Regions from separate parts of the Rahnella perminowiae genome, predicted to be linked through region 1. Evidence: predicted binding sites of a transcription regulator. Region 1 holds the regulator's gene; each other region holds the start of a gene.
The links. Region 1 encodes PhoB, which activates phosphate uptake and scavenging genes when phosphate is short. Its sites were predicted from a motif close to CTGTCATAAAACTGNCNNAT; they were not measured.

Region 2: ugpB (sn-glycerol-3-phosphate ABC transporter substrate-binding protein UgpB) is a predicted target of PhoB. The motif match lies at 5,963-5,982, and genes of this name have one in related genera.
Region 3: nudF (ADP-ribose diphosphatase) is a predicted target of PhoB. The motif match lies at 3,096-3,115, and genes of this name have one in related genera.

Annotation. Positions count from the first base shown of each region.
Region 1 covers NZ_JAFMOT010000179.1:53,396-63,642, forward strand. Annotated here, with positions in the region: gene mak (fructokinase) at 53-973, shown strand; gene J1781_RS14700 (ABC transporter ATP-binding protein) at 1,044-1,865, opposite strand; gene J1781_RS14705 (ABC transporter permease) at 1,862-2,626, opposite strand; gene J1781_RS14710 (ABC transporter substrate-binding protein) at 2,638-3,660, opposite strand; gene sbcC (exonuclease subunit SbcC) at 3,899-7,147, opposite strand; gene sbcD (exonuclease subunit SbcD) at 7,144-8,382, opposite strand; gene phoB (phosphate response regulator transcription factor PhoB) at 8,610-9,299, shown strand; gene phoR (phosphate regulon sensor histidine kinase PhoR) at 9,322-10,247, shown strand, end outside.
Region 2 covers NZ_JAFMOT010000157.1:20,256-30,502, reverse strand. Annotated here, with positions in the region: gene J1781_RS04610 (carboxylate/amino acid/amine transporter) at 1-266, opposite strand, end outside; gene J1781_RS04605 (DUF2756 domain-containing protein) at 480-782, shown strand; gene ugpQ (glycerophosphodiester phosphodiesterase) at 839-1,579, opposite strand; gene J1781_RS04595 (sn-glycerol-3-phosphate import ATP-binding protein UgpC) at 1,582-2,655, opposite strand; gene ugpE (sn-glycerol-3-phosphate ABC transporter permease UgpE) at 2,662-3,507, opposite strand; gene ugpA (sn-glycerol-3-phosphate ABC transporter permease UgpA) at 3,504-4,391, opposite strand; gene ugpB (sn-glycerol-3-phosphate ABC transporter substrate-binding protein UgpB) at 4,534-5,847, opposite strand; gene J1781_RS04575 (hypothetical protein) at 6,153-6,623, shown strand; gene J1781_RS04570 (IQM protein middle domain-containing protein) at 6,657-7,232, shown strand; gene J1781_RS04565 (aminotransferase-like domain-containing protein) at 7,292-8,479, opposite strand; gene livF (high-affinity branched-chain amino acid ABC transporter ATP-binding protein LivF) at 8,611-9,312, opposite strand; gene livG (high-affinity branched-chain amino acid ABC transporter ATP-binding protein LivG) at 9,340-10,110, opposite strand; gene J1781_RS04550 (high-affinity branched-chain amino acid ABC transporter permease LivM) at 10,107-10,247, opposite strand, start outside.
Region 3 covers NZ_JAFMOT010000183.1:77,693-87,939, reverse strand. Annotated here, with positions in the region: gene parE (DNA topoisomerase IV subunit B) at 1-444, opposite strand, end outside; gene yqiA (esterase YqiA) at 560-1,141, opposite strand; gene cpdA (3',5'-cyclic-AMP phosphodiesterase) at 1,138-1,968, opposite strand; gene J1781_RS17675 (DUF1249 family protein) at 1,996-2,421, opposite strand; gene nudF (ADP-ribose diphosphatase) at 2,421-3,053, opposite strand; gene tolC (outer membrane channel protein TolC) at 3,278-4,774, shown strand; gene J1781_RS17660 (DUF1190 family protein) at 4,960-5,631, shown strand; gene J1781_RS17655 (glutathionylspermidine synthase family protein) at 5,641-6,801, shown strand; gene ygiD (4,5-DOPA-extradiol-dioxygenase) at 6,866-7,654, opposite strand; gene ribB (3,4-dihydroxy-2-butanone-4-phosphate synthase) at 7,905-8,558, opposite strand; FMN riboswitch at 8,691-8,866, opposite strand; gene ubiK (ubiquinone biosynthesis accessory factor UbiK) at 8,999-9,271, shown strand; gene yjeH (L-methionine/branched-chain amino acid transporter) at 9,337-10,247, opposite strand, start outside.

The DNA of each region.
Region 1 (10,247 bases):
CTGAATAAACTCAAAAAAACTGACCCTGCAAAGTGTAAAAGGAGAACACCACGTGCGAATTGGCATTGATTTAGGCGGCACAAAAATAGAAGTCATTGCGTTATCTGATGAAGGTAAAGAGCTGTTCCGTAAACGGGTCGATACCCCGAGAAATGACTACGAACGCACGCTCAAAGCGATCGAAGGACTGGTGCTGGATGCTGAAAAAGCCACAGGCCAGCGCGGCAGCGTAGGGCTGGGGATCCCCGGCACTCTGTCGCCTTTTACCGGTAAGGTGAAAAATTCCAATTCGGTCTGGCTGAACGGACAACAGCTGGATGAGGATCTGGCCCTGCTATTAAAACGCGAAGTGCATATTGCCAATGATGCGAATTGCCTTGCGGTGTCAGAAGCCACTGACGGCGCAGGGGCGGGCCGTCAGACCGTATTTGCGGTTATTATCGGCACCGGCTGTGGTTCCGGTGTGGCGCTTCACGGCGCGGCGCATGCGGGCGGTAATGGCAATGCCGGGGAATGGGGACATAACCCGCTGCCGTGGCAGGATGATGAAGAAATTCAGTTTGCCCGTGAGGTACCGTGCTATTGCGGGAAATCAGGCTGCGTCGAAACCTTTGTTTCCGGCACCGGTTTTGCAGAAGACTACTTCCGTTTGTCCGGTCAGCGGCTGAAAGGCGCAGAGATTATTGCGCGGGTGGAACAGGGGGATGAAACCGCAGAACTGGCGCTCGGACGCTATGAACGCCGTCTGGCTAAGGCGCTGGCGAACGTAGTAAATATCCTCGATCCGGACGTGATTGTCTTCGGGGGAGGCATGAGTAATGTGGATCGTTTGTATCAGACGGTGCCGCTGTTGATTAAACAATGGGTGTTTGGCGGAGAATGTGAAACGCCGATCCTCAAAGCCGTTCATGGTGATTCGAGCGGTGTGCGCGGTGCGGCCTGGCTATGGCCGCAATCGCGCTTTGCGTTGTAAGCATCAGAAATAATCATGAGTAAGTCACAGGAAAAAAAATCGCGCCCCTGTGACTTACCGCCGTTGCCCTTCAGAGCGCCATTTCGCGCTTAAAGACTTCCAGAGTATGTGCCTTGACGCGGATAAATTCCGGATGGCTCATGATTTCCGATCCACGCGGGCGCGGCAGGTCGAACGGTACGATTTCCGCAATCTGCGTCGGTCGCCGCGTCAGCAGTAAAATCTCATCCGCCAGGAACACCGCATCTTCCAGATCATGTGACACAATCAGCATCGTGACGCCAGTCGCCAGTTGCACTTCCTGCAATTTATCGCGGATAAACAGCGTCATCTCGAAATCCAGCGCCGAGAAAGGTTCGTCGAGGAACATCACTTCCGGACGCGTCGCCAGCGCCCGCATGATACATACCGTTTGCTGCTGGCCGCCGGAAAGCTCATACGGATAGCGTTTCAGGTCAAAGCGGATATCAAACATCTGCGTCAGCTCCTCAACCCGTGCATTCACATCGGCTTTGCTCATGCCATGGCGGACCAGTGGATAGGCGATGTTGGCGCGCGCGCTCATCCACGGAAACAGCGCATCGCGGTAGTTCTGAAATACGTAGCCGATGGTGGTTTGTGCCAGCGTTTTGCCGTCAAATAAAATATCGCCCTTATCGACCGGGATCAGCCCGGCGATCATATTCATTAAGGTCGATTTTCCACAGCCATTCGGGCCGAAGATCGACACAATTTTGCTGCGCGGCAGATCCAGATTGAGATCGGTGTAAAGCGGTTGCCCGGCAAAGGCTTTGTTCAGCCCGCGGATTGTCACATGCGTGTCGGGGCGCGTGGCGTATTGAGGCAGCTTCGGGCCTTGGTAGTCAGGGTTCAGCGAGAGAGGTTGCGTCATGCTTTGCTACTCCAGTGCACAGTTTTTTTCTCGATCAGTAAAAAAGCCAGATTCAGCAGATAGCCCAGCGCACCAGTGATCAGGATCGAGGCGTACATATCTTTGATATTGAAAACCTGCTGGGCATCAATGATCCGATGGCCGAGGCCGGTTTCTGAACCGATAAACATTTCGGCGACAATCACGATCACCAGCGCAATCGACACGCCGGTGCGCAGTCCGACAAAGGTTTGTGCCAGGCTTTCCATCAGCATGATGTCTTTGAAAATATGCCAGCGGGAAATACCCATCACTTTGGCGGCCATCAGGCGGGTTTTTTTGGCATTCATCACGCCGTATGCACTGTTGAACAGGATGACCAGCACGGCAGCAAAGGCGGCGATGGCGATTTTGTTGGCATCCGTAATGCCGAAAATCAACATAAACAGCGGGATAAGCGCTGAGGATGGCGTTGAACGGAAGAAGTCGATCAGAAATTCCAGGCTGCGGTAAACTTTTTCATTGCTGCCCAGCATGACCCCCAGCGGCACACCAATGACCGCGGCAAAGGCAAAGGAAACCAGCGTCCGGTAGAGTGTGGCGCCGATATCGGTGCGCATGGACGCATCGGAAAATGACCGGAACATATAGCCAAGTGTCTCGACGGGTGAGGGCAGAAGCACCGGATTGAGCCATTTCGCACTGACGGCCAGTTGCCAGAATAAAAACAGCAGTACCGGGCCGACCAGCGGCAGTAATCTTGAAGACCAGCGTGAAGTCATTCTGTTTCCCCTCATCCCTGATAAATCAGTGAAGCGACATCCACCGGCTTGCTGAAGATTTTCCTTTCTGTAAAGACGTCATAAAATTTCTGGAACCATTGCAGGTTGTCGCCTTTTAAACCGGAATACATCACAAAGCCCGGCAGCGGCACTTCCTTCACCAGCGCCGGTTCAATGCTGGTGTAACCGGCGACATTTTCGCGCGCTTTGTCAGGGTGAGCCGCAATGAATTCCACCGCTTTCTGATAAGCGGCAATAAACTTTTTGGTTTCTTCAGGCTTGCTGGCAATAAAGCTGGCGTTGAGTGCTGCGGCACCGCCAAACCACGGTGCGTCGGCGTTGCCGAGCACATATTTAGAAATCACGCCGGTTTCCAGGGTGCGGGAAAGATTTTTCATCCGCCCCACGGTGCCGGTCGGTTCGAGCGTGTATACACCGTCAATTTGTCCTGCGGCCAGGGCAGGTGCGTGTTGCCCCACCGGCAGTTCGATCACCGACGGGTTAGTGAAGCCATTTTTCTCCAGAATAATTTTCGCCATAGTGACGTTCTGGATCCCCGGGCCGCAGGCAATTTTCTTGCCTTTCAGATCACTGATAGCCTTGGCCGGGCTGTTCAGTGGTACCAGAAACTCATCTAACACCAGCGTGTGGTTTGACGGATTAGAACAGATAATTTTAAACAGACCCGGTGAGGTAATGGCCCCCAGTCCCAGCGCGCCGGTTGCGGTACCATTTGCGCAGCCGTGGATCCTGCCGGTGATCATCCCTTCAACAATTTGTTGTGCGCTGGCGAATTTCACCCCTTTCACATTCAGCCCGGCCTCTTTAAAAAAGCCCTGTTCAAGTGCCACGTACAAGGGTAAACCGCCGACAATCGGCCAGTAGCCAATACGGATTTCATCGTCGCCGGCTGCAAAAACCGACGTCGGGATCATGCCACCCAGGGTTGAAACGCCACCGGTAATGGCAAGCCATTGCATCAGCTGGCGGCGTTTTTTATCGACCGGACGGCATTCTGGTTTGATGTTTTTCATGGGCGGTTCCCTTAGCGGTTATGGATACATTGCAACTTGTACTGCAACTTGTATACATAACGTTAAGCACAGGGCATGCCAGTTTGTTAACGGGCGGGAAGCGGCGTAAATTCAGCAGGTTGACAAAGGGATACGCACTGCGCTGGTGCGATTTTTGGGCGCCTGCTCACAATCAGGATCCACGGCAGGGCATATCGCTAGCAATATTTTTAGCGACATGCCCCGCAAAAGATCGCGGTCAGACTTTAAATTCACTGCTTAAACGGCTGATACCCAGACCATTCACTTTGGTGACTTTGATTTGTACCGGAATGCGATCTTTCATTGCTTCGACATGGCTGATCACGCCGATGGTTTTACCCGAGGCGTTAAGGCTGTCGAGGGCATCCAGTGCCGTATCCAGCGTGTCGGCGTCAAGCGTGCCGAAACCTTCATCAAGGAACAGAGAGTCGATGCGGGTTTTGTCGCTGACCAGATCAGACAATGCCAGCGCCAGCGCCAGGCTGACCAGGAAGCTTTCGCCGCCGGATAATGTGCGGGTGTCACGTAGCGCATCGGCCTGCCAGGTATCGACCACCTGCAACTCCAGCGCATCGCTGGTTTTGCGCTGTAACAGATAGCGCCCGTGCAGTTTTTCCAGCTGGCGGTTCGCCAGATAAACCAGATGATCGAGGGTCAGTCCCTGCGCGAATTTACGGAATTTCGCCCCGTCACTGGACCCAATCATCTGATTGAGATAACCCCAGTCATCACAGGTCAGCTGTGCCTGCGCTATCTGAGCAATCAGCGCCTGTTGTCCGCTGTGGCGCTGCTTGTCGCTTTCCAGTTGGTTCTTCACTTCGCCCAGACGTTGTTGTAACGCTTTCAGTTGTTGAGCCAGTTCCGTCTGCTGCACGGTCAGGGCATTAAGATCACCGTCAGATTCACTCAGATGAGCAGGGCGGACAAGACGATGCTTTTCCAGCATATCTCTGGCGTCAGTCAGTAATGCCTGTGCCTGTGCCAGTTGTTGTTGCAGATGTTCTTTGCGTTGCTGCAGCTGTTGGCGCAGCACGTCGTCAAGCAGCGCTCCTTTCACCGCGGCTTCATCGGCAAACCCGCTGGTGCTCAGCGCCTGTTGCCACACCTGTTCCGTTTGTGTCAGTTGTGCGCTGGTCTGTAATTGTTGCTTCTGCGCACTGGCCAGCTGACCGGCAAGCTGGTCGCGTTGTTCCTGCGCCTTATGCAGCGCGGTCTGGGCATCACTGAACGCTTTTTCTGCCGCCTGCTGTTGCTGATGTAAGTGTTCGCGAACCTGAGCCACCTGGCGCTCGCCGAACAGTTCGAGGCGCCGGGCATGAAGCTCAGAAAGCGCTTTTTCACCTTCGGCCTGTTGTTTTTGCAACCGGACAAGGTCTTGCTGAGATTTCGCCTCTATTTCTACCAGCCGCGTAATGCGTTCGGTCAGCAATGCACTTTGCTGTTGTACTTTTTGTTGGAGATTCAGGGCGTCAGTCAGGGCATCTTTCGCCTGTTGAAGTGCCCGTGCCAGCTGTTCGTGCTGGCCGGTCAGCGCCTGAGACTGCTGCTCTTCTTCGTCGCGGGCGGTCAGCCATTGCGAGATGTCAGTGGTGTCATGCAGGGTAAACGTCAGATTCAGCGGCATGCTGAGCTGTTGCCAGTTTGCCGTCTGCGCATTCAGTTGCTGCTGATCCTGCTCCATCTGGATCTGCAGACGTCTTTGCTGTTCTTTCAGGCTTTTGATCTTCGCCGCCAGTTCGATACCGCTGGCTTTTACCGCATCGAATTCAAGCTGCATTTTCTCGACGCGCTGTGCGGTTTCAGAAGGTTTGATCTCCTGATAGTGTTCAACCGCCGGATGCGAGGTCGAGCCGCACAACGGGCAGGCTTTACCGCTTTGCAAATTCGCGCGTTCAGCTTCGAGGCTGACGATCAGCATTTCCTGTTTATGCAGCGTTTTTACGTCGTTGAGATGTTCAAGTTGTGTCTGACATTGCAGGCGGATCTTATCCAGGCGCTGCTCTTCCTCAGCCAGTTGTACCTGATACTGCGCAAAATCTTGGTTTTGTTGCTGCACGCGCTGGTTAAGCTGCGGGAAAAGTTGCGCGAGCGAAAAAAGCTGTTGTCGCACCGGCCGGAGTTGCATCAGTTCTGTTTGCCGTTTCTGTAAGGCTGCCAGCGGATGCTGTTTTTCCAGAGCTGCCTGACGCTGCTGTGCGGCGTTAAGGGCTTCGGTCAGTGCGGTCTGCCGGGTTTGATGCTGGCGGTTTTCTTCATCCAGTTTTTGTCGTTCTGCCGTTATTTGCCGCAGTGTTGTGTTCTGGTCAGCGGCCTGTTTCTGCGATTCACTGACCGCCCGCTGTGTTTCTGCCAGTGATTTGTGCCACTGAGCGATTTCACCGTCCAGCGGCAGGATTTTTTCTTCGATCAGCGTTTGCATCCGGCGCTGTTCTTCGGCCTGCTTCTGACGTGCAGTTTGCGCCTGTTCTGCTGCCTGGTTCAGCGGCGCCATCTGCGCGATCTGCTGTTCCTGTTGCTGTATCAGTTGCGTCAGATGCTGCTGAAGGCGTTGTGACTCTTCCTGACAACGCTGACGGTCATTGAGTAACGGACGCAGTTTTTCCGCCGGTTCACTGCGTGCCAGCTGTTGTAACTGCGGCGCGGCGGCCAGATTTTCCTGCTCAGCGGCAGCCAGCTGCAACTGAGATTGCTGAAGTTTTTGCTGCACCTGTTGCCATTGTTGCAGCCAGTTCAGATCCCGCTGGCGTTGCTGCGCCTGTTGGCTGAGGCTGTTTTCCTGTGCGTTCAGTTCAGCATGCTGTGCCTCCAGCGTCTGGCGTTGTTCTTCGCTGAGCAGTTCGATGCCGGACATGCGCTGATGCAGACCGTCGAGTACGATGCGCGCTTCTTTATGTTGCTCAAAGACGCGCTGAGACAGCCGTCCGTAAATTTCGGTGCCGGTCAGTTCTTCCAGCAATTCGGCGCGGTCGTTGGCATCAGCATTCAGAAACGCGGCGAACTGCCCCTGAGACAGCATCATGGATTTGGTGAAACGGCCGAAATCCAGCCCGGTCAGTGTGGCGATGGCGTCGAGTTTGTCGCGCACTTTATCGGCCAGAATTTTGCCGCCGGCCAGTAACGCCAGCTCGACTTTCGGTGCCTGCAAGTTGCCATCCGGCGAATTTTTAGCTCGACGCTGGCTCCAGAATGCGCGGTAAGCTACGCCTTTAACTTCAAACTCCACCTCAGCCAGCGATTCGGCGGTGTGGCGGGTCATCAGTTCGTTCTGGCTTGGTGTGATGTTCAGACGTGGCGTCTGATGATAAAGCGCCAGACAAATGGCATCAAGCAGGGTGGTTTTCCCTGCCCCGGTCGGGCCGGTGATCGCGAATAATCCGTTGCTGGCGAACGGCTCGGCAGTGAAATCAATTTTCCATTCGCCTTCCAGCGAGTTCAGGTTTTTTAAACGCAGGCTGAGAATTTTCATTGTGCGCTGTCCTCTGCATTCTGAGCGTGCGTGACCTGCTCAACAACCTGAGCAAAAAGAGTGCGCATCCGCGCCTGACGGGGGGCATCAGGGTCTGGCTCCAGCGCCAGCCGCCGTTCAAAGACGTCGCTGACGCTCAGTTCACTGAGGGTCTCTTTTTCCTGCTGCTCAATGCTGCTGATGCGCTGTTCTTTGCTGCGGCGCAACAGGACAACTTCCACCGGCAAATCCGCAGTCAGCGCCTGAATACGCCGCTGAATATCGCTGAGATAATCCTGCGTGGCGACTTCGATATCAAGCCAGACGGGTTTTTGTGCATCACCGCCTTCGAACTGCGCCAGTTGCTTTTCAATTTCCGCCAGCGAGCCTTTGAGTATCTGCATGGGCTGGAAAACAGGAATTTCCAGCGTGTCGATGGCACTGAGCGTTGCCCCGTCGAAATCGAGCAGATACACACTTTTGGCTTTGCTCAGTTCGTCAAAGCTCAGGGCAATTGGCGAACCGCTGTAACGGATGTGGTGAGTTTTTGCGACGCACTGTGCGCGGTGAATATGGCCAAGCGCCACATAATCAACCGGCGGGAACGCCTGCGCGGGGAAGGCGTCAAGTGTGCCTATATAGATGTCACGCACGGAATCAGAAGTACTGACGCCAACGGTGGTCAGATGGCCGGTTGCAATAACGGGCAGCGGTATGCCGAGTTCATCACGCCTGGCCTGCGCGGCCTGCCAGAGCGCGTCATAATGTGCGGCGATGGCTTCCTGCAATGCCAGTTGTTTGTCGCTGCCGGACTGACCGGCCTGACTGGCCAGCAGATCACGCGGGCGTAAAAACGGGATGGCACACAGTACCGCGCCCGGTTTTCCGTCACGCTGACTGAGCACCAAAATCTGTTCAGACAGATTTTCGCCGACAGTGGCAATCACCCGCGTATTCAGGCAGGAAAGTAGCTCGCGTGATTCATTAAGTGTTGCGACGGAATCGTGGTTGCCAGCCAGTACCACCAGCTGACAGCCGGTTTGTTGTAATTCCACCACGAAGCGGTTATACAATTCGCGGGCATAACTGGGCGGTGATCCGGTATCGAAAATATCACCCGCGACAATCACGGCGTCGACCTGATGTTGCTGCACCTGACCGGTCAGCCAGCGCAGAAATGCCTGATGTTCGGCTGCACGGCTTTTGGTGAAAAAGTACTGGCCAAGATGCCAGTCTGACGTGTGGATCAGGCGCATGAGACTCCTGTATGAACCCTGGATGACGACAATGGGGCAAAGTATAAACGTCGGCGGGGGGAGATGTCCCCGATAAATCAGTCCAATTTCAGCGAGATGGCCGCTAATTATCTGTCATATTTGACTGTAATGAACCATTCTTTTCATTCATAAATCTGTCACAAAACTGACGCATAATGGCGCCCGCAATCAAATAAAAGATCGCTAACCTATTGGCAGGACCTACGATGGCTAGACGTATATTGGTGGTTGAAGACGAAGCTCCAATCCGTGAAATGGTGTGTTTTGTACTGGAACAAAATGGCTATCAGGCCGTAGAAGCTGAGGATTTTGATTCAGCGATTGGGCAGCTTGTTGAACCTTACCCTGAACTTATCCTGCTCGACTGGATGTTACCTGGCGGTTCCGGTATTCAGTTTATTAAGCATCTTAAACGTGAGGCGCTGACCCGCGAAATTCCGGTAATGATGTTGACCGCACGCGGTGAAGAAGAAGATCGGGTGCGTGGCCTCGAAGTCGGTGCCGATGATTACATCACCAAACCGTTTTCCCCGAAAGAGCTGGTTGCCCGCATTAAAGCGGTGATGCGTCGCATCTCGCCAATGGCGGTGGAAGAAGTGATCGACATGCAGGGTTTAAGCCTGGATCCCTCGTCTCACCGGGTGATGGCCAACGAACAGGCGCTTGATATGGGGCCGACAGAATTTAAGTTATTACACTTCTTTATGACGCATTCTGAACGTGTTTATAGCCGGGAACAGTTGCTCAATAACGTCTGGGGCACTAACGTTTATGTGGAAGATCGCACCGTAGACGTGCATATTCGTCGTTTGCGTAAGGCGTTGGAAACCAGCGGACATGACAGAATGATCCAGACTGTTCGTGGTACCGGATACCGTTTTTCAACGCGTTATTGAGTCCTCACAGCGGAGAATCTGTGTGCTAGAACGTTTGTCATGGAAACGATTGGCCGGCGAATTTTTTCTCTTTTGTCTGCCAGCGTTAATTCTCGGTATTTTCGTCGGTCATTTCGGCTGGCTCCTGTTTGTGTCGCTGGTTGCGGCACTGGGCTGGAATTATTACAACCAGCTCAAACTCTCTCACTGGCTGTGGCTTGACCGCAGTATTACGCCGCCGAACGGCCGCTGGAGCTGGGAGCCGCTGTTCTACGGGCTTAACCAGATGCAGATGCGCAACCGGCGTCGGCGTCGTGAATTAGGTCAGTTGATCAAACGTTTTCGCAGCGGTGCTGAATCGCTGCCAGATGCCGTGGTGCTGACCACGGAAGAAGGCAATATTTTCTGGTGTAACGGGCTGGCGCAGGATCTGCTCGGTTTCCGCTGGCCGGAAGATAACGGGCAACATATCTTCAACCTGCTGCGTTATCCGGAATTCCGGCTGTGGATCCAGACCCGCGATTTCAGCCGGGCGCTGAATCTGCAACTCAATAATGAGCATTACGTCGAGTTTCGCGTTATGCCTTATTCAGAAGGGCAACTGCTGATGGTGGCACGCGATGTCACACAGATGCGCCAGCTCGAAGGTGCACGGCGTAACTTCTTTGCTAACGTCAGTCATGAGCTGAGAACCCCGCTGACCGTATTGCAGGGATATCTGGAAATGATGGAAGACGCCAAACTGGAAGAACCTTTCCGCACCAAAGCACTGGATACCATGCAGGAACAGACGCGGCGAATGGACGGGCTGGTGAAGCAGTTGCTGACGCTGTCGAAAATCGAAGCTTCAGCGAATATTGATTTGCATGAGAAAGTCGATATTCCGGTGATGCTCGGTATGCTCGAACGTGAGGTGCAAACGTTAAGCAACGGCCGGCATGAGGTGGTGTTTCGCATTAATGACAAACT
Region 2 (10,247 bases), on a different contig from region 1:
AACAGGAATTCCGGTACCGACAGATACAGGTAGGCCTCAAAACTGATGAGATACATGATACCGAGCTGCATCGCCCCCACCGCCATATACAGCAAAATGGTGGTGAGCTGATGGCCTTTCCAGCGCAGGAAAGGCAGAAAAACCAGCGCCGCCAGCCCTAAACGGACTAATACGGAAAACACGCTGTCGACCTGTCCGGCCAGATACACGCCAATCAGGCTGAAGGAAAAGGCCCACAAAATGGTGGTAATGATGAGTAAAGGCACGGCAGCTACGCCCTGTTTGTCAGAGAAAAAGTGAAAGATGCACGATTGTAACGGAATGGGGGAAACCGCGAAGTACGAAGATGGTTTACGTTTGTTTAATTATTGAGCAAACGAGAGCCGTGCCACGCTTTGAGGGAATCGTGCGCTCAAATCACACGTCTGCCGCCGGGATGGCATACACTTAACCTATGACCGGAAATGGAGGATGACCTGATGAAATGTTTGTATGGAATGCTTGCCGCGCTGCCATTGCTGTTTGCCGTTCAGACCGCCAGCGCCGCCGAAAAGGTGCCGAATCCTAACGATCCGCTGCTGACCAATCCGTCGCAACAACGCATGCAGCAGCAACAGCAAAACAATCAGCAGATGCAAAAACGCCAGCAGGAGCAGGATTTACGTAACAGCCAGCAGCAACAGCAACTCAAACTGAAGTCACAAATCCAAAGCAATCAGCAACGGTTGCAGATCCAGCAGAATAATCAGACGCTGAATCAGAAATTGAACCAGACGCCTTAACCCGCAGTTCAGGCGTGGTGAACACCACGCCTGATGCCGGATTTTAACACCAGGTTCTAGGCAAAATCGGGCCCGATCACATCAATCTTATCCGTACAGATACAGTCCACGCCCCAGCGCAGTAATTCGCGGGCGCGTTCCGGGCTATTCACCGTGTACACCAGAATACGCAACCCGGCGTCTTTAATCGCTCTGACGCGTTCTTCGTTCAGTAATTTATGGTTAAGATGCAGGGAAACGCACTCCAGTTCACCGGTCAGTGCTTTCCAGTTTTCGTACCATTCGTCGATCAGTAAGCCGCGAGGCAATTCCGGTGCGGCTTTTTTGGCAGCCACCAGCGCGTCGAATTCAAACGAGGAAAGCAGCGGCGGAACGGCCTGATCTTTCCACAATTCACGGGCAGCCAGCGCAATGTCAGTGCCGGTTTTCTCATCAGTTCCGGTGGTCGGTTTGATCTCGATATTTACCATCATGTGATGGTATGCGCAGCGTTCGGCTACCTGCGCCAGCAGCGGCAATTTCTCGCCTTTAAATGTGGCGCTGTACCAGTCACCCGCATCAAGCTGGGCCAGTTTTTCCCACGGCAAATCCCCCGCAACACCCCAGCCGTTGCTGGTACGTTGCAGCGTATCGTCATGCAGCAGGAAGATCTCTCCACCCTGCGCCAGTTTGGCGTCAAATTCGATCATGGTGTGACCGTATTTTGCGCCTGTGTCGATGGCTGCCAGCGTATTTTCCGGTGCCAGTGCGCCACCACCGCGGTGTGCCACAATACGTGGATAGGGCCAGGCTTTCATGTTCATTCCATCCGTAATCCGCTGTGAGTATCGAAAAAGTGTAACGCTTTCGCCGGGAAATCCAAGCGCAACAGCGATCCGGCTGTCGGGAACACTTCATGCGACAAACGGACAACAACGCCGCTGCCCGCCAGCTTGCCGTGCGCCAGATTATCCGCGCCCAGCAGTTCCAGCGTATTCAGCACCATCGGGATCCCCTTCTGAGTATCATCAGTCAGATGAATATGTTCAGGACGGATGCCCACCGTCAGTTCACGTCCGCCCCATTCAGGGCGCGGAACCGGCAGCGGCAATTCAAATCCGCCTTCCATTACCAGCGATAATCCATCCGTAGTCAGCTGGCCCGGTAATAAATTCATGGCTGGCGAACCGATAAAACTGGCGACAAACAGACTTGCCGGTCGGCGGTAAACTTCGGAGGGTGTACCGATTTGTTCGGCAATGCCTTTGTTCATCACGATCACACGCTCAGCCAGCGTCATGGCTTCGACCTGATCGTGCGTGACATACAAACTGGTGGTGCGCAGACGGCGGTGAAGCTGTTGCAGTTCGAGGCGCATCTGCACCCGCAGTTTGGCATCGAGGTTGGACAGCGGTTCGTCGAACAGGAATACCGCCGGTTCACGCACGATAGCGCGGCCCATCGCCACACGCTGACGCTGGCCACCGGAAAGCTCACGCGGTTTGCGTTTGAGCAGCGGGCCGAGTTCCAGGATACGCGCCGCCTCTTCGACGCGGTCGAGGATCTGCGCCTTGCCGAAGCCACGAATTTTCAGGCCATATGCCATGTTGTCGAACACGGTCATGTGCGGATACAGCGCGTAGTTCTGAAATACCATCGCGATGCCGCGGTCTTTCGGTTCCAGTTCGGTGACGCGCTGGTCGTTGATATAAATATCACCGGAGGTGGTGCGCTCCAGCCCGGCAACCATACGCAGCAGGGTGGATTTTCCGCAGCCGGAAGGACCGACCATCACGATGAATTCGCCGTCAGCGACGTCCAGGTCAATGCTCTGGATAATCTGGTTTTTGCCGTCGTAGGATTTGGTCACTGCCTGTAATTTCAAATTTGCCATTTCAGTTTACTTCTCACTGTCTACCAGGCCGCGCACAAACCAGCGCTGCATCAGGAGCACCACCGCCAGCGGTGGCAATAAGGTCAGGATCATGGCCGCCATCACCTGATTCCATTGGGTCGAGCCGTCGCCGGAAGAAATCATGCTTTTAATTCCCGCCACCGCCGTGCCCATCGAGGCATCATTGGTGATCAGGATCGGCCACAAATACTGGTTCCAGCCATAGATGAAGGTGATGACGAACAGCGCTGCAAGGTTGGTTTTTGACAGCGGCAAAACGATGTCCCAGAAGAAGCGCATCGCGCCAGCACCGTCGATACGCGCCGCTTCCAGCAGCTCATCCGGCAAGGTCATAAAGAACTGACGGAACAGGAAGGTCGCGGTCGCAGACGCCATCATCGGCAACGTCAGTCCGGTGTAGCTGTCGAGCATATGCAGATTGGCGATCACCTGCACGGTCGGGAAAATACGCACTTCCACCGGCAACATCAGCGTCATAAAAATCAGCCAGAAGAACAGATTACGCAGCGGAAAACGAAAATAGACAATCGCGTAGGCCGACAACATGGATACCGAAATCTTACCGATGGTGATCACCATCGCCATGATGAAGCTGTTGAACAGCATCCGCCCGAATGCCGGACTGCTGTTGCCCGCGCCCTGCGTCCAGATGATGCTGATGTTTTCCCATAAATGCGTGCCTGGGATCAGCGTCATCGGCACGTCAAAAATTTGTTTGTTATCCAGAGATGCCGCCACAAACGCGACATACAGCGGAAAGAGGATCACCAGCACGCCGAGCAGCAGCATGATGTGGCTGAAAATATCCAGCCCTCTGCGGTTTTCAATCATTGGTAACGCACCTTACGCTCGACAAAGCGGAACTGAATGAACGTCAGGCCGCAAACCAGCAACATCAGAATCACGGACTGCGCGGCAGAACTGGACAAGTCCAGACCGGAGAAACCTTCGCGATACACTTTGTAAATCAGGGTAGTTGTCGCCTGTACCGGGCCACCGGCCGTCGCGGCATCAATCACCGGGAAGGTATCAAAGAAGGCGTAGACCAGATTGACCACCAGCAGGAAGAAACTGACCGGCGAAATCAGCGGCAACACCAGATGGAAGAACCGGCGAACCGGACCCGCACCATCGATAGCCGCCGCCTCCACCAGAGATTTGGGGATCGACTGCAATGCCGCCAGGAAGAACAGGAAGTTGTAACTGATTTGCTTCCAGACCGATGCCAGCACCACCAGAAACATCGCCTGACCGCTGTTTTGCGCGTGGTTCCAGTTATAGCCCATCGAGCCTAAGAAATGGGTGATCAGACCGAGGCCGGGGCTGAACAGGAACATCCACAATACGGCTGCCACGGCAGGCGCAACGGCGTATGGCAGGATCATCAGCGTCTGATAAATCCGGCTGCCGCGTACAACGTGATCGACCAGCGCCGCGAAAAACAGCGAAACGGCCAGCCCGATAAACGCCACCATAAAGCTGAATTTCAACGTGGTATAAAACGAATCGAGATAGTACGGGTCCTGAAACAGCTGTATGAAGTTAGTCAGACCGGCAAACGTACTGGATAAGCCGAACGGATCCAGCGTCTGAACCGAATACCACAGCGCCTGACCTGCAGGCCACAGGAAAAATATCGCGGTGATCAGCAGCTGTGGCAATACCAGCGCGTAGGGCAGCCAGCTGCAACCAAAACCGGGACGGTGTGAACTCATGATGGTGTACTCGTTGATGCGATGGCGGGTTTAGCTCCTCCCCCTGCGAAGGGGAGGTTGGGAGGGGGTTTTGCAAACGACTGAGTTGTCTTTAATACCCCACCCCAACCCTCCCCTTCACTGGGGAGGGAGCAAAACTGGATTACTTAGTAGAAGCTTCGAAGCGACGGAGTAACAAATTCCCGCGCTGTACCGCAGTATCTAATGCTTCTTTGGCAGTTTTCTTACCACTCCATACGCTTTCCAGTTCTTCATCCACGATGGTGCGGATCTGAGGCATGTTGCCCAGACGCAGACCCTTGGTGAACGGCAATGGCGGCTTGTTCAGCATCTGGCGGGTAGCAACGTCAGAACCCGGGTTCTTGTCGTAGAAGCCCTCTTTTTTGGTCAGTTCATACGCGGCGGTGGTCACCGGCAGATAACCGGTTTTCTGATGCCATTCGGCAGCAATTTCAGGTGTGGTCAGGAATTGCAGGAATTCGGCAACGCCTTTGTAGGTATTTTTGTCTTTGCCGTTCATTACCCACAGGCTTGCACCACCGATGATGGCGTTTTGTGGGGCGCCTTTGATGTCTGCGTCGTAAGGCATCATGCCTACGCCGTAGCTGAATTTAGAATACTGACGGATGTCAGCCAGGGAACCGGAAGAGGCGGTGGTCATTGCGCAATCGCCGTTATAGAACTTGGCGGTGGATTCATCCTTACGACCAAAATAGGTGAAATCACCTTTTTTGTTCATGTCTTCCAGCATCTGAATATGTTTGATTTGCTCTGGTTTGTTGAATTCCAAAACAGCATCCGTGCCATCGAAGCCATTATTTTTGGTAGCGATCGGCAGACCATGCCAGGCGCTGAAGTTCTCGATTTGGATCCAACCCTGCCAGCCACTGGCGTAGCCACATTTCATGCCAGCTTCACGTAATTTCTCGGTGTACACCGCCATATCCTGCCAGGTTTTCGGCGGCTGATCCGGATTAAGACCGGCTTTCTTAAAAGCGTCTTTGTTGTAATACAGCACCGGCGTGGAGCTGTTGAAAGGCTGAGACAGCAGGCGGCCTTTGGAATCGGAGTAATAACCCGAAACAGTCGGCACAAACTGGGAAACGTCTTCTTTAATCCCTGCATCACTGAACACTTCGTAAACCGGTTTGATGGCTTTGCTGGCCATCATGGTCGCGGTGCCCACTTCGTAAACCTGCAGAATCGCAGGCGCATTACCGGTTCGGTACGCTGCAATCCCAGCCGCCAGGCTTTCGTCGTATTTGCCTTTATAGACAGGCACAATTTTGACATCAGGGTGCGTCTGGTTAAAACGGTCAGCCAGCGAGTTCACTTCTTTGCCTAACTCGCCATCCATAGAGTGCCAGAAAGGAATTTCTGTCACAGCAAAAGCATTGGCGCTGAAAGCCAGCGCCAGCGCGGTGCCAATGACCGTTTTTTTGAGGTTGATGAACATGCCTGTCTCCTGAATTCTGCTGGTGTAGAACAAGTGCAGAGAAATAATGGATATTAAGAAACGTTTTTATTCGGGAGCTAACATGACATGGAAAAATGACAGAAAAACATAAAATCAATGACAGTAATATGACAGCGATGTTAAATAAAGCTTTGTAGGGCATTGCTTAATTCATAATGAATTCGACTTGAACAGCCACTAAAATTATCATGCACTCAGAAAAATCTACTACCCACCTCATTTACAACCCCTTAAATAACATACAAATACTAGGTGTAATTAAGAGAAATGGAAGGTAAGAACATATGCCAGATAAAATATGGACGATAGAGGAATTTAAAAAGCAATCCAATCTGGGATTGTTTCACAGAAGGGCCAATGTTTATCTGGCTCATATTGATACGCTCTTACAACATTACAAAATCATTACGTTAGAAACGCCCGATTTAGAAGCCAATCTGCTGCTAATGATTTGTGATGCCTGTCAGAAATATTATCACCGTAAGCCTGCAAACCATCGCGCTGCGGCGGTCATGATACTTCATGATCAGGCCCTTAAACGCGCTAAGGCCCTCACTCTTCAACTCGTGACCGGCGATAGCTCAGGCCACGGACTTCGGGGTTGGGCAAAAGTCAGGGCGGCAGTAAAACCTTTTGTGGTGGGAGTAACGGGCAAAACACATCACCGTTTACATCAAGATTACTGGCAGGAAGCATTAATACCCGGCCATTTTCCTTTAGCAAGGGCCATTGCTTATAGTAAAGACCCGTTATAAATCTGGAAGACGTCCTCAAGCCCATTGAGTTTTTTGGACTGGCTGCGTGAATTTTATATTCCGGATATGTTTGATAATAAAAAGGGAGAAGAATTACTACGCAGACTGCAAATGGGCGTCACTTATTTAGACAGCGCACAGCGTGAAGATAAAAAAATTTATATCAACAATGGCATCATTTATAATTCACGCGGTGAACGGTTTCACACGGGTAATATGAGCACCAATATTGCTGGCGAGGGATGGGCCATATTTGTGATGGCGCCCAATAATAGCCTTTACGCTAACGATCATAGGGTGGATATTTTCCACCACTCGAGCTTCCTGAGCGGTGCGCCGGTACAGGCTGCCGGTGAAATAGCGGTAAATAATGGAATTTTGGTCGGGATTACGTGTAAAAGCGGCCATTACCGCCCGAATGCGGCCAGTTTTGTGCGCATTTTATTCTGGCTAAAGCAGCATGGCGCCCTGCTCCAGGGTGTTGCTGCCTGTCCGGTCATTAGCAATCATATTCAGGAATTTTTTGACGCGGAAGAAGTGCTGTTAAATGGCGGGAAAAAGGGAACGAAAAATATAAAACCGTGTAAAGTTTATCCATCCGACATGTAATGCCTGCCGGCAGGTACCGGGCACAAAAAGGTACCTGCTGACAGACAAGCGAAGGAAAATTACAATGCGCGTTTGAGGCGGGCAACCGCCTCATGCATTTGCTCTTCAGTCGCGGTAGCGAACGACAAACGGAACGTCGAGTGATCCGGGTTATCGGCATAGAAGAATTCGCCCGGTACAAATACCACACCCTGCGCCAGCGTCTTTTTCATCCAGTCAGCACAATTACGCGGTTCGCGGAAGCGTGCCCACAGGAACATGCCGCCTTTCGGATATTCAAACGTCAGCACGTCTCCCAGTTCGCGTTCCAGCAGTTCGGCCATAACCTGACATTTCTTTTTATAGGCCGTACGGATGGTTTCGATCTGCTTCGGCAGACGGCCCAGGCCGAGATAATATTCGGCAATTGTCTGCGACAGCGCGCTGGCATGCAGATCCGCCGCCTGCTTGATGATGGCAACTTTGTGCAGTAGCCAGTCGGGCATAATGACCCAGCCCAGACGCAGGCCCGGTGCCAGAATTTTAGAAAATGTCGAAGTGTAGATGATGTTATCCGCGTTACCGTACAGCGCCTTCGACAGCTCGAAAAGCGTCGGCTGGCGTTCTTCAGTGAAACGCAGTTCGCCGTAAGGGTCATCTTCCACAATCAGAAATTCGTGCTGTGCCGCCAGTTTTACCAGCTGTTCGCGACGGGCACGACTCAGGGTCACGCCGCTCGGGTTACCGAATGTCGGGACAAGATATACACCTTTGATTTTCTGCGTCTTCAGCAGTTGTGCCAGCTCATCAACAATCATGCCATCGCCGTCAGAACCGACGGATAACAGTCTGGCCTCCGCCAGTTCCAGCGTCTGTAAGGCTGCCAGATAGGTCGGGCGCTCGACCACGAAAACGTCATCCGGGTTTACCACGGCGCGCATCACCAGATCCAGCGCCTGCTGGGAGCCGGCAGTGACCACAATATCATCCGGACTGGCCACCACACCGCGTTCCTGACAAAGCTCAGCAATACGCTCACGCAGCGTATAACTGCCTTCAGTCAGCCCATACTGAAAAGCATGCTCCGGCTGTTCAGTGATGGCCAGTTGCGTCGCCTCACGCAGACCGTCGAAATCAAAAAGCGCCGAAGAAGGAATACCACCCGCCAGCGAAATAACGCCTTCCATCTTGCTGTGTTTCAGCAATTCCCGGATGGCCGAACTTTTAAGCCTGACCATACGGGCGGCGAGTAAACCTTCTGTGTTCATGACATATTCCTGATGGTATGCAAAGTTATACGAATGTAAGAGATGTTAATTTATAGACAAAATAAAAACCGCAAAGCGCTTGCCGTGCGGTTTGTCAGGTTTAACACCGTTTTTTAAAATCCGAAGCCAGTTTATGCACCGAGATAAGCCGCACGCACTGCTTCGTTCGCCAGCAATGCCGCACCGGTGTCTTCCAGCACCACATGACCGTTTTCCAGCACATAGCCGCGATCGGCCAGTTTCAGCGCCTGATTGGCGTTTTGCTCAACCAGGAAGATGGTCATGCCTTCTTCGCGCAACTGCTGGATAGTGTCGAAAATCTGCTGGATGATGATAGGTGCCAGCCCCAGCGACGGTTCATCGAGCAACAGCAAGCGTGGCTGACTCATCAGCGCACGGCCAATCGCCAGCATCTGTTGCTCACCGCCGGACATGGTGCCTGAACGCTGCACACGACGCTCTTTCAGGCGCGGGAACAACGTAAACACACGCTCCAGCCGCTCCTGATACTGATCGCGTGTGGCAAAGAAACCGCCCATCGCCAGGTTTTCTTCCACCGTCATACGGGAGAATACGCGGCGACCTTCCGGCACAATCGCGATATCGCCGCGCATGATTTTGGCGGTCTGCCACTGCGTGATGTCTTTCCCTTCGAAAATAATCGAGCCGTTCGTCGCACGCGGTTCGCCACATAAACTGCCGAGCAGCGTGGTTTTACCGGCACCGTTTGCGCCGATCAGCGTGACGATTTCCCCTTTATTAATGTTCAGGCTGACTTCATGCAGCGCCTGAATTTTGCCGTAATGGGCGGATACCTGATTAAATGACAACATCTTGTTCTGTCCCTTAGACTTCGCCCATTAACCTTCGCCTAAATAGGCGCGGATCACGTCAGGATTATTACGAATTTCAGCCGGTGTGCCTTGCGCCAGCGGCGTTCCCTGATTCACCACGTAGATGCGGTCAGAAATGCCCATGACCAGTTTCATGTCGTGCTCAATCAGCAGCACCGACACGTTGTGCTGGTTACGCAGTTCAGCAATCAGCTGGTTCAGCTCTTCAGTTTCACGCGGGTTCAGGCCGGCAGCCGGTTCGTCGAGCATCAGGATTTCCGGATGCGTTACCATGCAGCGGACAATTTCCAGCCTGCGTTGCTGGCCGTAAGCCAGATTACCCGCCTGGCGGTTTGCCAGTTCGAGCAATCCGACGCGCTCCAGCCAGTCAGCAGCACGATCCAGAGCATCGGCTTCAGCACGGCGAAAACCCGGCGTTTTGAACAGGCCAGCCAGTACACCGCTTTTCAGGTGCTGATGCTGGGCGACCAGCAGGTTTTCGATCACGGTCATTTCACGGAACAGGCGTACGTGCTGGAAAGTTCGCACCACGCCCATGCGGGCAATTTTCTGCCCCGGCAATCCTTCAAGATGTTGATCACGTAACTTAATGGTGCCGCCGCTTGGTTTATAGAAACCGGTCAGGCAGTTAAATACCGTGGTTTTACCGGCACCGTTGGGGCCGATCAGGGAAACAATTTCACCCTGATTAAGGTTCAGCGCCACGTTGTTGACCGCCAGCAGGCCGCCAAAACGCATCATCAGCCCTTCAACCGCTAACAGAGGTTGCGTACTCATGCCTTTTCCCCCTGATCCGCGATTTGTTGCTTAGACAGTTTCAGTTTCAGTTGCGGTCGCTTCATCGGCAGCAAGCCCTGCGGACGCCAGATCATCATCAGCACCATCAACGCACCGAGCAGTAACATGCTGTATTC
Region 3 (10,247 bases), on a different contig from region 1:
CACTTTATCGCCATTTTCAAATGCCATTTCATACACTTCGCCGCCGCGTTTTACCGCCACTTCAACGCGTTTGGATAAGGCGTTAACCACTGAAATCCCTACGCCATGCAGGCCGCCGGAAAACTGGTAATTTTTGTTGGAGAATTTACCGCCCGCGTGCAGACGGCAGAAGATCAGTTCGACCGCCGGAACACCTTCTTCGGCGTGGATATCCACCGGCATGCCGCGACCGTCATCAATGACTTCGAGAGACTGATCTTCGTGAAGGATGACTTCAATGCGTTTGGCGTGGCCTGCTAATGCTTCATCCACGCTGTTATCAATCACTTCCTGACCGAGATGATTTGGCCGGGTCGTATCGGTGTACATGCCCGGACGGCGGCGCACCGGTTCGAGTCCGCTGAGGACCTCTATGGAATCCGCGTTATAAGTTGATTGGCTCATCGTTGATTATTCGTGGCTCATAGGTTTGTGGGCTAACGATACAGTATGTGGGCGGGTGGAAGCACTGGCAGCAAGCAGAGGCTATAAATCCGGGGTAAAAGTCACCCTGACGATGTTAGTCTGCGGCCAGTTCCAGGAAATCTACAATCGGCGAAAAATAACGTTCAAAGCCGACAAATGCGTGATTCCCCCCGGGTTCGACCGTCTGGCGACAGGTGGTGTAGTACGCCACAGCCTGACGGTAATCGAGAATTTCATCGCCCGTTTGCTGCAGCAACCAGAGTAAATCCGGTGACTCCAGCGGTTCGACCTGCATGACTTTCAGATCATAAACGTGGCGTGACTCTAACACATATTGCTGGCCGGTGTAGGGGTTCTCGTTTTGTCCGAGGAAGTCGATCAGCAGCTCATACGGCTTCACCGCCGGGTTCACCACCACGGCCGGCACGGCAAAACATTGCGACAGCCACGTGGCGTAATACCCCCCCAGCGAGGAGCCAACAATACCCAGTTTTTTACCCGCATTGCTAATGACCAGACTCTCAAGTTCTTCCGCGGCGTCAGCCGGATAAGGCGGTAATTGCGGGATAATCATATCGATATGGGGATGATTAACCGCCAGCCAGTTTTTTAATGACGTGGCTTTCGCTGAGTGCGGAGAACTGTTGAATCCGTGCAGGTAAAGTAAGGTGTTCATTCGTAGCCGTCCGACTCCGTGTCAGGATGAAACTCGCTGGTTTCCAGACGGAAGACTTCAGTCTCTACACGGCCGTCCGGATATAAATCAAGGTAACGCCAGCCCGGTGCAACCGTATCAATCGTGAAATTGGTGCAATGCGGTTTAAACTGTACGCAGGTTGACGGCGTCGCATAAAGACGGCGTCCGTACCAGTCAAGATCAAGCTCCTGATGAATATGTCCGCACAACAGCGTATTCACTTTCGGGTAATTCACCAGGGTATTCGCCAGCATATGCGCATTGCGCAGGCTGTGCTGATCAAGCCAGGTGCAGCCTGAAGGCAGCGGATGATGGTGTAACATCAACAAAGTAAAACGATCAGGGTACGCGTTCAGACAGCGTTCCATCCATTCCAGCTGATATTCGCTCAGCTCGCCGTGCGGCACACCGAATACCTGTGTATCCAGCAGGATAATTTGCCAATGTTCACCAAGCAGAACGTGTTTCGAAGGGTTGATCCCCGCATCCTGCAAGGCATTGACCATCGCAGGCTGGAAATCATGATTGCCCGGCAGCCAGACGCAGGGCGCGGTCAGCTCGCCGATACCGCGGGCAAACTGATGGTAGGCTTCCACCGACTGATCCTGTGCCAGGTCCCCTGTTGCCGCGATAATATCGACTTCACGCTGCTGCGCTTTGATGGCGTCCAGCACTGCGCGATAGCTGTTAAACGTATTCACGCCTAACAACGTTTCATCTTCACCGGCAAAAAGATGGGTATCAGTAATCTGTAGAATCCTGACTTTGGCCCCATTCACCAAAGGCAGTGTAAACAGGCTTTCCAAATCGTTTCCTTTGTTGTTGAAGTCTGTCTAACAAACCGGAATTGCCATCGCTCCGTGCGCAAGGCAATAACGCAGCCAATCCGCAAGGAACTGGTTAATTTGATGCTTTTCATCACGCTGATGCAACTTTTTATTCGGATAATCATAACGTGCTTTGAAGCGAAAGATCTGCTGACTCGCACACACTTCGGCCACCATCGCATCATGATACAGGCGAACGGTGAGCGAAGGCAGGCTCCAGTAACTCACGGCCGGCGCAGTCTGTTTGATTTCTATCAGGGATGTATAACGTGTTGATTCGAGGATCGTCAGGCAATACGTTGCGCTACTCACCTGATATGTCACCGTTTCACCAGGTTCATCGGTGCGTGGCATCAAACGGCGCAATTGTGCAAAATTTGTTTCACACAATCTCATCATTTCAGGGAAGTCAGGGGTATAGCGCTTAATCATTAGTTAGCCCACTCTTTTTTCAGGGATTCATGGTGCAGCTGCAGCCATTGCAGGGCAATCACTGACGCCGCATTGTCTATCGCTCCTTCTTCCACCCACCGGTAAGCCTGCTCACGGCTGACCACATGTACCCGGATGTCTTCATTTTCTGCTTCCAGACCGTGAATTCCTTCTGCCGTCGTGGCATCAACTTCACCGACCATAATGGAAAGACGCTCGCTGGTTCCGCCCGGACTTGCCAGGTAATTCACAGCCGGTTTGCAGCGTTTCACCACAATGTTCGCTTCCTCGAGTGCTTCGCGGCGGGCAACATCTTCCACTGTCTCGCCCTCTTCAATGATACCGGCGACCATCTCCAGAAGCCAAGGAGTATCACTGGAATCCAAAGCAGGGATGCGGATCTGTTCTATCAGCACCACTTCATCCCTTTTCGCATCATAAGGTAAGAGTACCGCAGCGTGGCCGCGCTCAAAAACTTCACGGACGACTTCTGCGCTCATTTCTCCATTAAACAGCCGATGGCGAAACCGATATGCAATAATAGAAAAAAAACCTTTATATCGTGTCTCGCGTGCAATAATTTCTACATCATCTTTGCCGAAAGTAACCGGTGACCGTTTAAATGAAGACATGGAATGTTTCCTTATCCCTCACAGAGGTAATTTATTGCCCTTTGAGGTCAGTTTGATGAAAATGCGTTAATAATAATCAAGGTTGTTTGTGATAGATTTAGGCTCATTCACTCGGGAAGGCACGTTAAGCCAACCGCCCCGCTAGCCTGACTCTGCTAGAATCCGCGTCTATGGGTTAATTTGACTGCGCCACCATACATAACAACATTGCTGCACAACAAGGAATGCAAATGAAGAAACTGCTCCCCCTTCTCATCGGACTCAGCCTGGGCGGCTTCAGTACGATAAGCCAGGCCGAAAACCTGATGCAGGTCTATCAGCAAGCCAGGACAAGTAACCCGGACCTGCGCAAATCTGCTGCTGACCGGGATGCTGCATTCGAAAAAATTAACGAAAGCCGCAGTCCTTTATTACCGCAACTCGGATTGGGTGCGGATTACAATTACACCAATGGGTACCGTGATGCGAATGGCGTTAACAGCGACGTTGGCAGTGCCAGCCTGCAATTAACGCAGACCATCTTTGATATGTCAAAATGGCGCGCCCTGACACTGCAGGAAAAAACTGCCGGTATTCAGGATGTGTCTTACCAGACGGATCAACAATCTTTGATCCTCAATACTGCAACGGCTTATTTCAACGTATTGAGTGCAATCGATTCACTCTCGTATACCGAAGCACAGAAACAGGCTATTTACCGTCAGTTAGATCAAACCACTCAGCGCTTTAACGTGGGGCTGGTTGCGATTACCGACGTGCAGAACGCCCGTTCACAATACGACACCGTACTGGCTAACGAAGTGACTGCGCGTAATAACCTGGATAATGCGCTGGAGTCCCTGCGTCAGGTTACCGGTATGTATTACCCGCAACTGTCTTCGCTGAATGTTGATAACTTCAACACCACGCGCCCGCAACCGGTCGCCACGCTGTTGAAAGAAGCAGAAAGCCGTAACCTGAGCTTGCTGTCTGCCCGTCTGTCACAGGATCTGGCACGTGAGCAAATTCGTTATGCGGAAACCGGCCATATGCCTACGGTTGATCTGACTGCCTCAACCGGTATCAGCAATACCAAATATCACGGCGACAAAACGGGTGGTTCTTCCAGTTATCAGGACGCCGATGCTGGTCAGAACAAGATTGGGCTGAGCTTCTCCCTGCCATTGTACAGTGGCGGTTCAGTCACCTCTCAGGTGAAACAGGCACAGTACAGTTTTGTCGGGGCCAGCGAGCAGCTTGAAAGCGCGCACCGCAGCGTCGTGCAGACCGTTCGTTCTTCTTTCAATAACATCTCTGCCTCGATCAGTAGCATCAACGCGTATAAACAAGCCGTTGTTTCTGCTCAGAGTTCTTTAGATGCGATGGAAGCCGGTTATCAGGTCGGTACCCGTACTATTGTGGATGTTCTGGATGCCACCACCACGCTGTATAACGCCAAACAGCAACTTTCCAGTGCGCGTTATACGTACCTGATTAATCAGCTGAACATCAAATCAGCACTGGGTACACTGAACGAAAGCGATCTGCTGGCACTCAACGGTGCCCTGGGTAAACCCATCCCAACCGCACCGGATCAGGTGGCACCAGAAACACCTGATCAGGATGCTGCGGCAGACGGTTACGGCAAAAGCACCCCGGCAGCTGCGCCTCGTGCTCAGAAAGCCAGCGCAACAACAGCAACCGCAACACCGAAGAAAAGTGGCAATCCTTTCCAGAATTGATTCTGAAAAGTCCCCCGCATTTCCATCAAGGCAGCCTGAAAAGGCTGCTTTTTTTTGCCTGCGTCACGCCGCTCTGTAAAGTCTCGTAACAATTGCCTGTCGCTGCTTTAACAATCACCCGCTTTCCCCTATTCTTAGACCCTACTGGGAAAGGGCAAAAAAGCCCTAAACATGGGATAAGAACGATGAAACGGACACAACACGTTAACCTGGCTACCTTCCGTAAATCATGGCGTAGCTCTAGAATTACTCCTGTCGCCCTGGCGATAAGCGCAGTCTTTATGCTTGCCGGCTGCGAGAAAACCGACGAAACCGTTTCGCTGTATCAGAATGCGGATGACTGCTCGAAAGCCAACCCTTCCGGCAGTGCGCAATGTGTTGCAGCGTATGATGCAGCGAAAAAGGAAGCGGCAAAAACCGCACCTAAATATGCCAGCCGAGAAGACTGTATCGCTGAATTTGGCGAAGGCCAGTGTACTCAGGCTCCGGCACAGTCAGGCGTCGCCACGGCCGAAAACCAGAGCAGCGGCGGCAGCATGTGGATGCCGCTGATGGCAGGTTACATGATGGGCCGGATGATGAGCGGTGGCGGTTACGCGCAACAGCCATTGTTCAGCTCAAAAAACCCGGCCAGCCCGGCTAACGGTAAGTTCGTGGATGCGACCGGTAAAAACTACGGCCCCGCAACAGCGGGCGGTCGTACCATGAACGTTCCGAGAACAGCGATGGCGCCGAAACCTGCCGTGACCAACACCATCACCCGTGGCGGTTTTGGCGACAGTGTGGCAAAACAAACCTCAATGCAGCGCAGCTCCTCTGCGGCGCCACGCAGCCCTGGCCGCAGCATGGGTGGCTAAGAGATACCGATGAAACGTTTAGCCATTAATGAGCGCCCGGACTGGCGCGAAAAAGCCACGGAGTTTGGCTTCAACTTCCACACCATGTATGGCGAACCGTACTGGTGTGAAGATGCTTATTACCAGTTCACGCTGGCGCAGATTGAAGAGATCGAAGAGGCGACGGCGGACATTCATCAGATGTGCCTGAAGGTCGTTGAGCGCGTAGTGAATGACGACAAACTGATGGCGAAATTCCAGATCCCGAAACACGTCTGGGAATTTGTCCGCAGTTCATGGCGCACGCAACAGCCTTCCCTGTATTCACGTCTGGATCTGGCTTACGACGGCGTCAATCCGCCGAAGCTGCTGGAAAATAACGCCGATACGCCGACCTCTTTGTATGAAGCGGCCTTCTTCCAGTGGCTATGGCTTGAAGATCAAATTGCGGCAGGCAATTTGTCGCAGGATGCTGATCAGTACAACAGTCTGCAGGAAAAGCTGATCGAACGTTTTGCCGGGCTTAAAAACCAGCATGGTTTCTCGTTGCTGCACATCGCCTGCTGTCAGGACACCGAAGAAGATCGCGGCACCGTGCAATATTTGCAGGACTGCGCGCTGGAAGCGGAACTGGCCAGCGAATTCCTGTTTATCGAGGAAATCGGTCTGGGGGAACGCGGGCAATTCACCGACACGCAGGATCAGGTGATTTCTAACCTGTTTAAACTGTATCCGTGGGAATTCATGTTCCGCGAAGTCTTCGCGACCAAGCTGGAAGATGCCGGTGTACGCTGGCTGGAACCGGCCTGGAAAGCCATTGTGTCGAATAAAGCTTTGCTGCCGTTGTTATGGGAAATGTTCCCGGATCACCCGAATCTGTTACCGGCTTATTTTGCCGAAGATCAGCATCCGGAACTGGATCACTACGTGGTGAAGCCGCTGTTTTCCCGCGAAGGCGCGAACATTAAAGTCATCGAGAAAGGCCAGGAAGTCGCCCGTGTGGATGGCCCGTACGGTGCTGAAGGCATGATCGTGCAACAGTTCCATCCGCTGCCAGTGTTTGAAGGCAGTTACACCCTGATCGGCAGCTGGCTGGTCAATGATCAACCCTGCGGGATCGGCATCCGTGAAGATAAAGCGCTGATCACCCAGGATCTGTCACGTTTTTATCCGCACACGATTGTCGGATGAAAAACCAGAAAAGGATAATGAAGAAATTCATTATCCTTTTTATTTCGGGCTGACAGTGGTGCTATTAACCTAACTGCACCGAGAGCATCGAAAGCGATCCCATCACGATCCCGTCCGTTGGCTGCGTGATCGGCTCAATACCATTCCACGCGCCTAAAACATACAGCAATGGCAGATAGTGATCCGGAGACGGATTCGATAATGCGCCGCCTTCATGCTCCATAAACTGCACCAGAGGATGATCTTTCGCCTCACCCTTCCAGCGCAGATTGTCTTTCACATAAGTCTCAAAAGACGTCGCCCACGGATAAGCTTCAGTATCGCCGCCCCATTTCACCATCCGCAGGTTATGCACCACATTACCGCTGGCAACAATCATCACGCCTTCGTCACGCAGCGCCGCCAGCTTCTTACCCAGTTCATAGTGGTATTCCGGCGGCTGTGTACCATCAATACTCAGCTGGATCACCGGAATATCCGCGTCAGGATACATCTTGATCAGCACACCCCAGGTACCATGGTCGAAACCCCACTCGCGGGTATCTGAAATCACATTTACCGGGCTAAGTAATTCCTGAACCCGCTTTGCCAGCACCGGTGAACCGGGTGCCGGATAACGCTTATCAAACAGCGCCTGCGGGAAGCCGCCAAAATCATGAATCGTGCGCGGGTTTTCCATCGCCGTAACCGCAGTACCACGGGTGAACCAGTGAGCTGATACGGCCAGGATCGCCTTTGGCCGCGGTAATGTTTCACCCAGCGTATGCCAGGCACGGGTATAAATATTGTCTTCCAGCACGTTCATCGGACTGCCGTGGCCTAAGAAGAGTGCGGGCATACGTTGAGTCGTCATCATGAATTCCTTACCCAAAATAAAAGAGAGCGGGCCGGTGAGTGACCTGCCGCGTAATAACACTACGTTACTCTTTTTGATGGCCGGTGACAGCCGGGTAACCGTGAAGGAGATGTTCAATAAATTTGATGAGTCAAATCAAAAGAAAGCGGGAGGATGGTGTTCTTCAAAGCACAATTTTGGCAATAATTCACAATAAAAAGCAAAAAGGCCGCACAGGCGGCCTTTTCTGTTACGCATAACCCGTCGCTTAGCTTGCCTGACGGGTCTGCGCCTGGCGATAGGCCACCAGATCGGCGATGGTCACTACCGGCATATTATGCTGACGGGCAAACACCACCACTTCCGGCGCGTGCGCCATAGTGCCGTCATCATTAGTGAGTTCACACAGCACGCCGAAAGGCTTCAGACCCGCCAGCGTTGCCAGATCTACCGACGCTTCAGTGTGACCGCCACGGGTCAGCACCCCACCGGCCTGCGCACGCAGCGGGAAAATATGCCCCGGGCGATTCAGATCAGAAGGTTTCGCGCCGTCTTTGATTGCCGCACGGATAGTCGTAATACGGTCGGCCGCAGAAACGCCAGTAGTTACCCCTTCAGCCGCTTCAATAGTCACGGTAAATGGCGTCTGGAACGGGCTGGAGTTGTTCTCAACCATCATTGGCAAATCCAGCCGTTTACGGCTGTCTTCGTTCATGGTCAGGCACACGATGCCGCTGCCGTGACGAATGGTCAGCGCCATTTGCTCAACGGTCATATTTTCAGCTGCAAAAATTAAATCGCCTTCGTTTTCACGATCTTCGTCATCCAGTACCAATACACCTACGCCATTACGCATGGCGTCAATAGCACGCTCAACACGTTCAGCTGATGTACCGAATTCGGAAAGTAGGGTCTGATTCATGGTAAAAATAACCTCATGTTCTGTATGTGGATTACCAGAATCAGGGCGTCTTGAGGAGGCTAGCTGCAGCAGCCATCAGGCGTGCTACAGTTATAAAAAATAACGCAGCGGGCATGTTTGCCCGGCTTGAATCGTTACTCTCTCCCATCCGGACTTTAACCGTCGGCCCCGGAATTACACCGGATCTGCTGACCTCTAATCCCGAAGGATTGAGCGCTCGCGGGCTTCCACATGGAAGGGATTATAACGCTTCCGATATTCCGTGGTTTACCGCCGGTGGGGACTTTCACCCCGCCCTGAGAATAAGCAAAACAACTATAGCGCCAATAAATCAACAGGGCAATCCTGCGGTTTGGCCAATTAGTGCCCCTGAAGGTTTATAGAAACGGCCTCAGCGATTACACTATGGAAAAGCACCTCCTTCTAGAAAAGGAAATAACATGATTGACCCGAAAAAAATTGAACAAATTGCCCGCCAGGTTCACGAATCAATGCCTAAAGGGATCCGTGAGTTTGGTGAGGATGCCGAGAAGAAAATCCGTCAGGTATTGCAGGCGCAGTTCAGCCGCATGGATTTAGTCAATCGCGAAGAGTTTGACGTTCAGACCCAGGTTTTACTGCGTACGCGTGAAAAACTGGCCGCGCTGGAACAACGCCTGTCCGTGCTGGAAGGCAAACAGGCAGAAGCGGAAAAACCGCAAGATCCGGCCTGATTATTACGAGTTGTGTAAACAGAAAGGGCCTGCCTGGCAGGCTCTTTCATTATGTAAAATCGGGTTTATTGTATGCGGAATACTGTTTTAGCACGGGGTAATAACAGCCACAATCCTGCAAACACCACGACCGCGTACAGTGCTTTCCAGCCGACCATAGCCAGCAATCCGCAGCACAATACAGCACCCAGCATCGCCATCCATTTTGAGCGCCCTTTCAGAATCCGGGTACCCGACAGCATGCATAACAGATAAATCAGGATGAAAATCCCGTTAGCGTAAGTGATCAGCGCGCCCAGCGGTAGATGCAACCAGTAAATCAGTAATGTAAACAACACGCAGCAACCCACCACCAGATTCAGCGCGGCAACCGGCACCTGCTGAGCGGAAAGCTGTGCCAGTGCACTTTGCGGTTTAACCTGCGCCTGCGACCATACCAGCCGGGAAAAACTCTGGGTATAAATATTCACGCTGGCAAAACATGCCAGGTAGCCAATGATGCAGGCGATCCACAGTGCTTTTTGCCCGAATAATTGTACGACAATACCCGGTAACGAGGCCCCGGCTTCCCGCCCTTCTCCCCAGGCATGAAATTTCAGCACCGCCACCGTACATCCCCAGTAAACCGCGCCCGCCAGCAGCATGCCGATCAATAATGCGCGCGGGAAGTCCCGTTGCGGATGACGAAATTCGGTCGCCAGATGCGCAAAAGCCTCCAGCCCGACGAAACACCAGAACATCACCGCCAGCGCATCAAACAGATTTGATGGAGAAATGTCATGCACCGCAGGCAGCGGGATTTCAGACAGAGAAATATTCCCTTTCCACCAGATCGCCGCCACCAGTGCGATCACCAGCAATGCGATTACCGTCTGGATATTGGCACTTGATCCGGCACTGCGTGTGCCGAGGAACCAGATGAAAAAAAGCGTACCAAGCTGCACCAGCAACAGATTTGTGCTGCTCCAGCCAAAGG